3 regions of the Bradyrhizobium sp. USDA 4516 genome follow, and region 1 is predicted to be linked to each of the others. Evidence: predicted binding sites of a transcription regulator. Region 1 holds the regulator's gene; each other region holds the start of a gene.
What was found. Region 1 encodes PhoB, which activates phosphate uptake and scavenging genes when phosphate is short. Its sites were predicted from a motif close to TGTCATNNANCTGTCAT; they were not measured.

Region 1 (3,206 bases):
GATATTTGTCCAGATTGGCTCGCAGCGCCGCTCCAATGATTGGCCGGCGCTACGCGAAGGGAAGAATGCGATGACTGTATTGACCTGGTCCGACGATCGCGTCGAGCAGCTGAAGAAGCTCTGGGAGTCCGGCCTGTCGGCCAGCCAGATCGCGGCGGAACTTGGCAATGTGACGCGAAACGCCGTGATCGGCAAAGTGCATCGGCTCGGCCTCTCCGGCCGCGCCAAGGCACCCTCCACGGCCGCGCCGCGGCAGCGCAAGGCCCGCCCCGCCCAGCACATGATGCGGGTGGCGCGCCCGGTCTCGCGCGGCAACACCGCGCTGGCGCACGCCTTCGAGGCCGAGATGGAGCCCGATCCGATCTCCTACGACAATGTGGTGCCGATGAGCCAGCGGCTGTCGCTGCTCGAGCTCAACGAGGCCACCTGTCACTGGCCGGTCGGCGATCCCTCGAGCCCGGAATTCTTCTTCTGCGGCGGCAAAGCGCTCGGCGGCCTGCCCTATTGCGCGCATCACTCGCGCGTCGCCTACCAGCCCGCCGCCGATCGCCGCCGGCCGTCGGCGAAACCGCAGATCAAGTGAGCACTCGGGAAAACGACGGAAGACCTCAAAGACAAATCCCCGCGAAAGCGGGGATTTTTTTGTGTGACGCAGCCCGGATGGAGCCAACGGGGCGCTCGTTCGCGCGACCCGTCGGCTCCATCCGGGCTACCGCTACATCACCGGCCTCGTCCCGGCGCAGGCCGGGACCCATAACCACGAATGGGTGTTGTTAGAAAGCCGTCTGGCCGCGTGCCGATTGCGCTGGCCGCGGCGTATGGGTCCCGGCTTTCGCCGGGACGACGCCGTGTTGCGGTTTATGAATGCCGCATGGCCGTTACGGCTGCGGCTCGGCCTTGGCAAAGCGGTCGTCGAGCGCGTAGCCGGCGCCGCGCACAGTGCGGATCGGATCCTGCTCGCGGCCCGGATTGAGCAGCTTGCGCAGGCGGCCGATATGCACGTCGACGGTGCGCTCATCGATGTAGATGTCGCGGCCCCAGACGCTGTCGAGCAATTGCTCGCGGCTGAACACGCGGCCGGGATGCTCGAGGAAGAATTCGAGCAGGCGATACTCGGTCGGCCCGAGATCGATCGGACGGCCCGAGCGCGCCACGCGGCGCTTCTCGCGGTCGAGCTCGATGTCGCCGTAGGTCAGCACGGTCGCAAGCCGCTCCGGGCTGGCGCGGCGCAAGAGGCCCTTCACCCGCGCCAGCAGCTCCGGCACCGAGAACGGCTTGACGATGTAATCGTCGGCGCCGGTGGCAAGCCCGCGCACGCGCTCGCTTTCCTCGCCGCGCGCGGTCAGCATAATGATCGGAAGCTGCTTGGTCTCGGGCCGCGCCCGCAGGCGGCGGCACAGTTCGATGCCGGACAGGCCCGGCAGCATCCAGTCCAGCACCACGAGGTCGGGAACGCGCTCCTTCAGCCTTGTATCCGCATCGTCGCCGCGCCCCACCGTCTCGACATCGTAGCCTTCCGCATCGAGATTGTAGCGCAATAGCGTCGTCAGCGCTTCCTCGTCTTCGACTACCAGAATGCGTGCGCTCATCGGTTTAAGTTCTTTCTCTGTGGTGATCCGTTGCCCGGACGCAAACCGAAACGCTTACTTCCTTGAGCATAGTCCCCGCGGAAACGATTTGTCGCGAGGATCGTCCAGTTTCGCTCTTGCCGGTTCCGTGCTTGCCGATCATGCCTCAGTTGCCCGGCACCGTGGTGGCAAAAGTGGTCATGTCGCCCTTCGGGCGCTTGTCGGTGATCTGCTGGCCCTCGATCATGTAGAACACGGTCTCGGCGATATTGGTGGCGTGATCGCCGATCCGCTCGATGTTCTTGGCGCAGAACATCAGATGGATGCAGAACGAGATGTTGCGCGGATCTTCCATCATGTAGGTGAGCAGTTCGCGGAACAGCGAGGTGCAGATCGCATCGACCTCCTCGTCGCCCTTCCAGACGTTCATCGCCGCCGGCAGGTCGTGCGCGGCATAGGCGTCGAGCACCGACTTGACCTGCGACAGCACGAGGTCGGTCATGTGCTCGAGGCCGCGGATCAACTTCAGCGGCTGGAAATCGCTCTCCAGCGCCGCGACGCGCTTGCCCATGTTCTTGGCGAGGTCGCCGATCCGCTCGAGATCGGTGGCGACGCGCATCGCGCTGACGATCTCACGCAGGTCGATCGCCATCGGCTGGCGGCGCGCGATCGTCAGCACCGCGCGCTCTTCGATGTTGCGCTGTAGATTGTCGATCTCGATGTCGGCGGCGACCACGCGCTTGCCGAGCGCGACGTCGCGACGGATCAGCGCGTCGACCGACTCGGTAATCATTCGTTCGACCAGGCCGCCCATCTCGGCGACCAGGCGGGTCAACTCCTGCAGGTCGCTGTCGAATGCCTTGGCGGTATGTTCAGAAGCCATCGCTTGTCTCCCTCAACCATGATCCCGGGGATCATGGTTTCGTGTCCTGAATTTTAGCATGACCTGATCGGAAAACCGGTTTCCACTTTTCCGGATCATGCGCCGGTCAACCGAACCGGCCGGTGATGTAGTCCTGGGTGCGCCGATCGCTCGGTGAGGTGAAGATCTTGTTGGTGTCGTCGAACTCGATCAGCTCGCCGAGATACATGAAGGCGGTCTTGTCGGAGACGCGCGCCGCCTGCTGCATGTTGTGGGTGACGATCGCGATCGTGTAGTCCTCGGAGAGTTCCTGGATCAGCTCCTCGACCTTGGCGGTCGAGATCGGGTCGAGCGCCGAGCACGGCTCGTCGAACAGGATCACCTCGGGGCGCACCGCCACGGTGCGCGCGATGCACAGGCGCTGCTGCTGGCCGCCGGAGAGCGACAGGCCGGAGGCGTTCAGCTTGTCCTTGACCTCGTTCCACAGCGCGCCGCCGCGCAGCGCCTTCTCGACCCGGTCGTCCATCTCGGACTTCGAGATCTTCTCATAGAGGCGGATGCCGAAGGCGATGTTCTCGTAGATCGTCATCGGGAACGGCGTCGGCTTCTGGAACACCATGCCGACCCGCGCGCGCAGCAAGTTGAGGTCGAGCTTGGGGTCGAGAATGTTGGTCTGGTCCAGCATCAGCTGGCCGACCGCGCGCTGACCCGGATACAGGTCGTACATCCGGTTGAAAATGCGCAGCAGGGTCGACTTGCCGCAGCCGGACGGGCCG
Region 2 (3,206 bases), 660 kb from region 1:
CGCCCGGCGCCTTGATGAACTTCACCTCGGGGCCGAAGGTGTTGTCGAGCTCGTTCGGACCGAACGTGCCGGCATGCAGCGGGCCGGAGACGAATTCCCAGAACGGATCGAACTCCTGGAACTGGGCCTTGTTCGGGTTGTAGTAGTGCGCGGCGGCGTAATGCACGTCGGCGGTCAGCCACACCGTGTTGACGATTCCCGCGGTCTTGATGAAACGCAGGATGTCGGCGATTTCGAGCTCGCGGCCGCGCGCCGGGCCATCGACCTGCGCAAAGGCTTCCGAGCCCTTCTTGTTGGCGGCATCGTCATAGACGATCAGCGAGAGCGGCATGTCGGAGGCGATCACCTTCCAGGTGGCGCGCGAGTTGAGCAGCGCGCGCTTCAGCCAGGCCATCTGGTCCGGGCCGATGAAATAGGCGTCGGGGCCGTACTGCTCCTGCAGGTTCGGGCCGTTGGGGCCGCGATAGCTGCGCTCATCGAGCATGAAGACGTCGAGATGCGGACCGTAGCTCAGCGTGCGATAGACGCGGCCCGGCTCGACGATGCTCTCGCGCATCGGATACATCTCGTGGAAGGCCTTTGCCGCGCGCGCCGCGAGCACGGTGATGTCGCGCTCCTTGTAGGCCGCCGGCAGCTGTTTCGACAGCGACCAATTGTTGGTCACCTCGTGATCGTCCCACTGCACGAAGATCGGCACCTCGGCATTGAAGGCGCGGACGTTGTTGTCGAGGAAGTTATACTTGTGGGCGGCCCGGTATTCGTCGAGCGTCTCGGCCACCTTCGCCTTCTCGGGTATAGTGACGTTCTTCCAGATCTTGCCGTCGGGAAGCTTCACCTCGGACGGGATCACGCCGTCGGCGTAGATCGTGTCGCCGGAGTGCAGAAGGAAATCCGGAGCGTGCTTCTTCATCGCGGCGAAGGTGATCATGCCGCCGTCGTCGGGATTGATGCCCCAGCCCTGGCCGGCGACATCGCCGCCCCACACGAAGAAGACGTCGCGGCGGTCGCTCGGCGCGGTGCGGAAGCGTCCGACCACCGGCTCGCCGACGATGTCGATATGGGCGAGGTCGCGGAAGCGGACGCGGTAGAAGATGTCCTGGCCGGAGGGCAGGTTCTCCAGCAGCATCTTGGCGGTGAAGTCGCTCTCGGGCAGCGCCGTGATCGGCGGCAGTGTATGGGCGTCCTTGAACGATTCAGTGGTCGCGACCTCGACCATCATCTGCGCCGGCCGGTCCGCACGCGCCCACACCACGCCGCCGTCGACGCCGACATCGCCGGACTGCACGCCATGGGTGATCACGGGACGGTCGGCGGCGCGCGACAGATAGGGCATCGCAATCACGCCGGCGCCGGCCGCAGCCGCCGTGGAGAGAAAGCGTCGGCGGGTGAGATTTCGCGAGAACCGGATCGTCATGGGGAGCCTCCTCAGGTCACAGCGACAATGCGCCGCAGGCGCGCCAAGACCTAGAAAAATTCCATGACGGAGAGATTACAGCGGCGGGAGTGCGGGACGTAAGGGAAGCGCATCTGTCAGGCTCCCTCTCCCGAGTGCGGGGGAGGCAAGGGGGATTTGCGGATAAAGATTGGCGGCGCCCCTACGCCGTGCCCGCCGCCCTGAACTGTGTCGCAGCCCGTTGCAAATTCTGCGGCATGCTGAACAACAGCGCCTTGCGGTCGGCGACGGCGTTATGAAGCTGCTCGAGCGCGATGTTGAACGCGGTCAGCGTGCCTTCCTCGATCGCGCCGTGCTCGAAGCAGTCCAGCGTGTGGCGCAGGATGTCGTCGGCCTCCGCCTGCATCTGGTCGAGTTCCTCGATCGAATCGCTGTGCCGCGCGGCTTTCAGCATCTCCAGCAGGCGTTCGCGCTGCGAGGTGTTGGTGTTGCGCTCGTCCTGCTTGAGATAGCCGGCGAACCACGCACCGGCCGAGCCCATCGCCGAGAACGCCATCAGACTCCACCAGATGTAGTCGCTGTAGCGGTCGAGGAAGGTTTTTTCCTCGCCGTCGACAAACGCGGCGGCGCCCGGATGCACCGGAATGGTGGCATCCTTGTCGGTGTCCGGCGTCTCGATCTTGGCGGCGAGCGGGAAATCGGTCTTGAGCGACTGCCGGATCGCGAACAATTGCCGCGTGAATGCCGCGACCGTCGAGTCCGACAGGCCCTTCCGCGCAACGATGTGGTGCGAGAAGCTGATCGTCTTCACCTCATCATCGGGCCGGTCAGCGGAGCCGAGCGAGCCGGCGGGGATTTCCGCGGCCTCATAGGCCGGATGGTTCTGCGCGATCGCCTCGGAGGCGTCGATCGCAAGGAAGCTGGGCTCGCCGCCGTCGCGGACCGACGCCGTGATCGCATCGATCGTGATCTTGCTGTTGGCCGGGCCGACGGCGAGATAGGCGTCGGCCTTGAGGTTCTTGATCGCTTCCGCCGCCTCATTGGCCGGGAATTGAACGATCTCGACCTTCATCGGGTCGACGCCGTATTGCGTCAGGATCAGCTTCAGCAGATTGACATTGGCCGGGGTGCGGCCGACGACGCCGATCTTGCGGCCGGCAAGCTGCGCGATCTTGGTGATCCGCGCGGATTTCCGAACCTTGCCCTTGGCGGGCGGAACCCACATCACCACGACATTCTTGCGCAGGGTCGCGACCGCCTGGGCATTCTTTGGCACCTCGAGATCGCCGCGGATGATGGCGAGATCGGCCTTGCTGTCGGCCAGCGTCTGGGCGCTGGCAGTGGCGCCCTCGGTCTGCACCGGCCTCAGCTTGACCTGGGTGTTCTGCTGGTTGTTGAAGGCCTGCGCCAGCGCCTGCACGACCTTGACGTCATCGCTGTTGGCAGGACCGACCGCGATCCGCAGCGTCACCGGACGCACGGCGAAATAATAGCCGGCCAGCAACGTGCCGATGATGGCCAGCGCGCCCGCGATCAAAACGAACATCAGCCGCCGCTTTGCCGAACGCAGCGGCTTGGGCGACATGCTGGCGGAGCCGTCTGTCATCGATCTCGCAAACAATCGTCGGGGCTCAATCTCGCAAAACTACCAACGCGCAAACATCCTCTATGTGTAGCAAATTACTGAACGGACAGATGTTACAACTCCGTCATGGTTACCAGCGGCGATAGGACGCGATTTCGGCCTTAATTTGGGCGTGGATCCCATCCCGGAGGCCGGTTGTTAGGCTAAAGTCGGCGTCAAACGGGAGGG
Region 3 (3,206 bases), 3.7 Mb from region 1:
CCTTATAGCTTTCTGGCTGGTCGGTCGCCGAGCTTTTGCTTTCAAGATGTTCTTTCAACATAGCGTACGCCTCCTTCTAGCCCGCGAATTGCGAGCAACCTCTGGTTTAAAGGGAGGGCGCAAAAGGACCAGTGAGCTGCCTCACAATCTACAATCGCGATTTAGTGATCCTCCCCGTAAGCGTGGGGCAATCGCATATGGCCGTTTGAGGCGATCGGAGTTCCCACAAACTCGTCATGCCCGGGCTTGTCCCGGGCATCCACGTCTTCGTTTCCACGCGAAGAAAAGACGTGGATGGCCGGGACAAGCCCGGCCATGACGGCGCGGAAGAATCCGTTCATTCCATATGCGATTACCCTGCCCGTAAGCGGGGGAGGACAGAGCGTGCTCGTGCCCAGAATCAATATCGTCCCGGCACGTACATCTCCTGCGGGATCGGGCCGCGGTGATAGTCCGGGTTGCGCACCCGCGGCGGCAGCACCACCGGCTGGTGGGTGACCGCCTGATAGGGGATCTGGCTCAAGAGATGCGAGATGCAGTTGAGCCGGGCGCGCTTCTTGTCGACTGCATCGACGATCCACCACGGCGAGTCCTGCAGGTGCGTGCGTTCCAGCATCGTTTCCTTGGCCTTGGTGTAGAGCTCCCAGCGGGTCCGCGCCTCGACGTCCATCGGGCTCAGCTTCCACTGCTTCAGCGGATCCTGGATCCGCATCGAGAAGCGGAACGCCTGTTCCTCGTCGGTGATCGAGAACCAGTATTTCAGGAGGACGGTGCCGGAGCGGATCAGCATGCGCTCGAATTCCGGCACCGAGTTGAAGAATTCCTCATACTGCTCGTCGCTGCAGAACCCCATCACCTTCTCGACGCCGGCGCGGTTGTACCAGCTGCGGTCGAACAGCACGATCTCGCCGCCGGCCGGCAGATGCGAGACATAGCGCTGGAAGTACCATTGCGTGCGCTCGCGCTCGTTCGGCGCCGGCAGCGCCGCGATCCGGCAGACCCGCGGGTTGAGCCGCTGGGTGATGCGCTTGATCACGCCGCCCTTGCCGGCGGAATCGCGGCCCTCGAACAGCACGACGACCTTCTTCTTCTCGTGCTGCACCCAGTCCTGCAGCTTGACCAGTTCGCCCTGCAGCCGCAGCAATTCGCGGAAATAGAACTTGCGGTCGATCGACGGCCTGCCGGCGGCGCCGTCATGGTCGAGCTCGTCGAGCCTCATGTCGTCGAGCTCGAGCTCGAGTTCCTCGTCGAGGCTGTCGGCCATCTCCTGATGGATGCGGGCGCGCAAGGCTTCATCCCGCAAGGCTTCGTCCCGCAAGGCTTCATCCCGGGAGGCTTCGTCGGTGAGGGCTGAGGTCGTCATGAAGGTCCGTCTTTCAGTGTGTTAGATGGATCGGACGGCAGCATTGACGGGCGATGTTACCCCTCTATGACAATGCCGTGACCGCTGTTTCACGCCGCCGGGCGGACTGTGCTAACAAGCCGACAAAACCAAAAAGGGAGATGTGCCGATGATTTCGCTCACGCCAAAAGACGTCCTGCCGGAGGACGGCACCGCCGGCACGCTGGTCGGGCGGGTCTGGTTGCCGCAGGCCGGCGGGCCCGCCGTCGTCGCGGTGCGGGCAGACGGTGTGTTCGATGTCACGGCGCGGTTCCCGACGGTGAGCGCGCTCTGCGAGGAAAGCGATCCCGCGGCCGCGCTGCGTGCCACGGGCGGCGAGCGGATCGGCGATTTCGAGGCGATCCTCGCCAACACCCCGCCCGACGGCCGCGACAAGGCCAGGCCGCACCTGCTGGCGCCGGTCGATCTCCAGGTGCTGAAGGCCGCCGGCGTCACCTTCGCGATCTCGATGCTGGAGCGCGTGATCGAGGAGCGGGCGCGCGGCAATCCGTCCTCGGCGGACGCGATCCGCAAGGAAGTGGTGCGCCTGGTCGGCGACGATCTCTCCAAGCTGAAGCCCGGCTCCGAGCAGGCGGTGAAACTGAAGCAGGTGCTGATCGATCAGAATGCCTGGAGCCAGTATCTCGAGGTCGGCATCGGTCCCGACGCCGAAGTGTTCACCAAGGCGCCGACGCTGTCCTCGGTCGGATCAGGCATGGATGCCGGGCTGCATCCGAAGTCGACCTGGAATAATCCGGAGCCGGAGGTCGTGCTTGTTGTCTCCGCCGCCGGCAAGATCGTCGGCGCCGCGCTGGGCAACGACGTCAATCTGCGCGACTTCGAGGGGCGCTCGGCGCTGTTGCTGTCGAAGGCCAAGGACAACAACGCTTCCTGCGCGATCGGCCCGCTGCTCCGGCTATTCGACCAGACCTTCTCGCTCGACGATGTCAGGAAGATGGATGTCGGCCTGACCGTGACTGGCGCAGACGGCTTCGTGCTCGAGGGCCATTCCTCGATCAGCAAGATCAGCCGCGACCCGACCGATCTGGTCGCCCAGACCATCGGCCCCGTGCATCAATATCCTGATGGATTTGCGCTGTTCCTCGGAACGATGTTCGCGCCGGTCAAGGATCGCGATGCCAAGGGCGAGGGTTTTACCCACAAGCGCGACGACATCGTGACCATCGCCGCGCCGCAGCTCGGCAAGCTGGTCAACCGGATGCGCAATAGCGACGAATGCGAGCCCTGGACCTTCGGCGTCGGTGCGCTGATGAAGAACCTCGCACAGCGCAAGGTGCTGTGAGGATCAGGACGGGGCGGCGAGTCCACTACCTCGGCCACTTCGTCGGCCGTGTGCGGCCTGTCGCGTGGCGGCAGGTCGGCGCCGAGTTGCGCCGACAATCCGGCGACGTTCAGCCGCCTCTCGCAGCGCGTTGAACGACGACGATGGTGACTGTGCCGAAGCGTCGGCGTTGTCGAACATGTTCAGAAACCTGCGCGGCAGATCGACCGTGTGGCGCAACTTGAGCGCGCTAAAACACGCGGAATTTGCCGCTTTTTCCTAGCTTTATGTGAACCAGTTCATCCTCGTTCGCGCCGGTCCGCTCCAGCATATCGGCTCGACGCGAACAGAAGGAGTCGCGGACATGAGCGAGCAGCCATCAAACGGAATGCCGGATTGGCTCACCACCGATATGCTGGTCATTGCCGTCTCACTGGCCATCATCGTGATTGGGATATGGATCGCGCCGTAGCCTGGTTGTCGCGGCGAGGCCGTCCAGCCGGGCAGGGCGCCAGCGCCAATCACTGGGTTGCCCGACGGCGC

Region 2: the regulator PhoB is predicted to act here: its motif matches at 1,478-1,494, upstream of ACVI1L_RS12845 (alkaline phosphatase D family protein).
Region 3: the regulator PhoB is predicted to act here: its motif matches at 1,419-1,435, upstream of ppk2 (polyphosphate kinase 2).

Annotation. Positions count from the first base shown of each region.
Region 1 covers NZ_JBSRXT010000001.1:2,135,178-2,138,383, forward strand. The annotation lists gene ACVI1L_RS09960 (GcrA family cell cycle regulator) at 71-583, shown strand; gene phoB (phosphate regulon transcriptional regulator PhoB) at 879-1,589, opposite strand; gene phoU (phosphate signaling complex protein PhoU) at 1,735-2,451, opposite strand; gene pstB (phosphate ABC transporter ATP-binding protein PstB) at 2,558-3,206, opposite strand, start outside.
Region 2 covers NZ_JBSRXT010000001.1:2,798,799-2,802,004, reverse strand. The annotation lists gene ACVI1L_RS12845 (alkaline phosphatase D family protein) at 1-1,414, opposite strand, end outside; gene ACVI1L_RS12840 (TAXI family TRAP transporter solute-binding subunit) at 1,596-2,999, opposite strand.
Region 3 covers NZ_JBSRXT010000001.1:5,821,552-5,824,757, forward strand. The annotation lists gene ACVI1L_RS26525 (DUF6294 family protein) at 1-61, opposite strand, end outside; gene ppk2 (polyphosphate kinase 2) at 401-1,264, opposite strand; gene ACVI1L_RS26535 (fumarylacetoacetate hydrolase family protein) at 1,512-2,684, shown strand.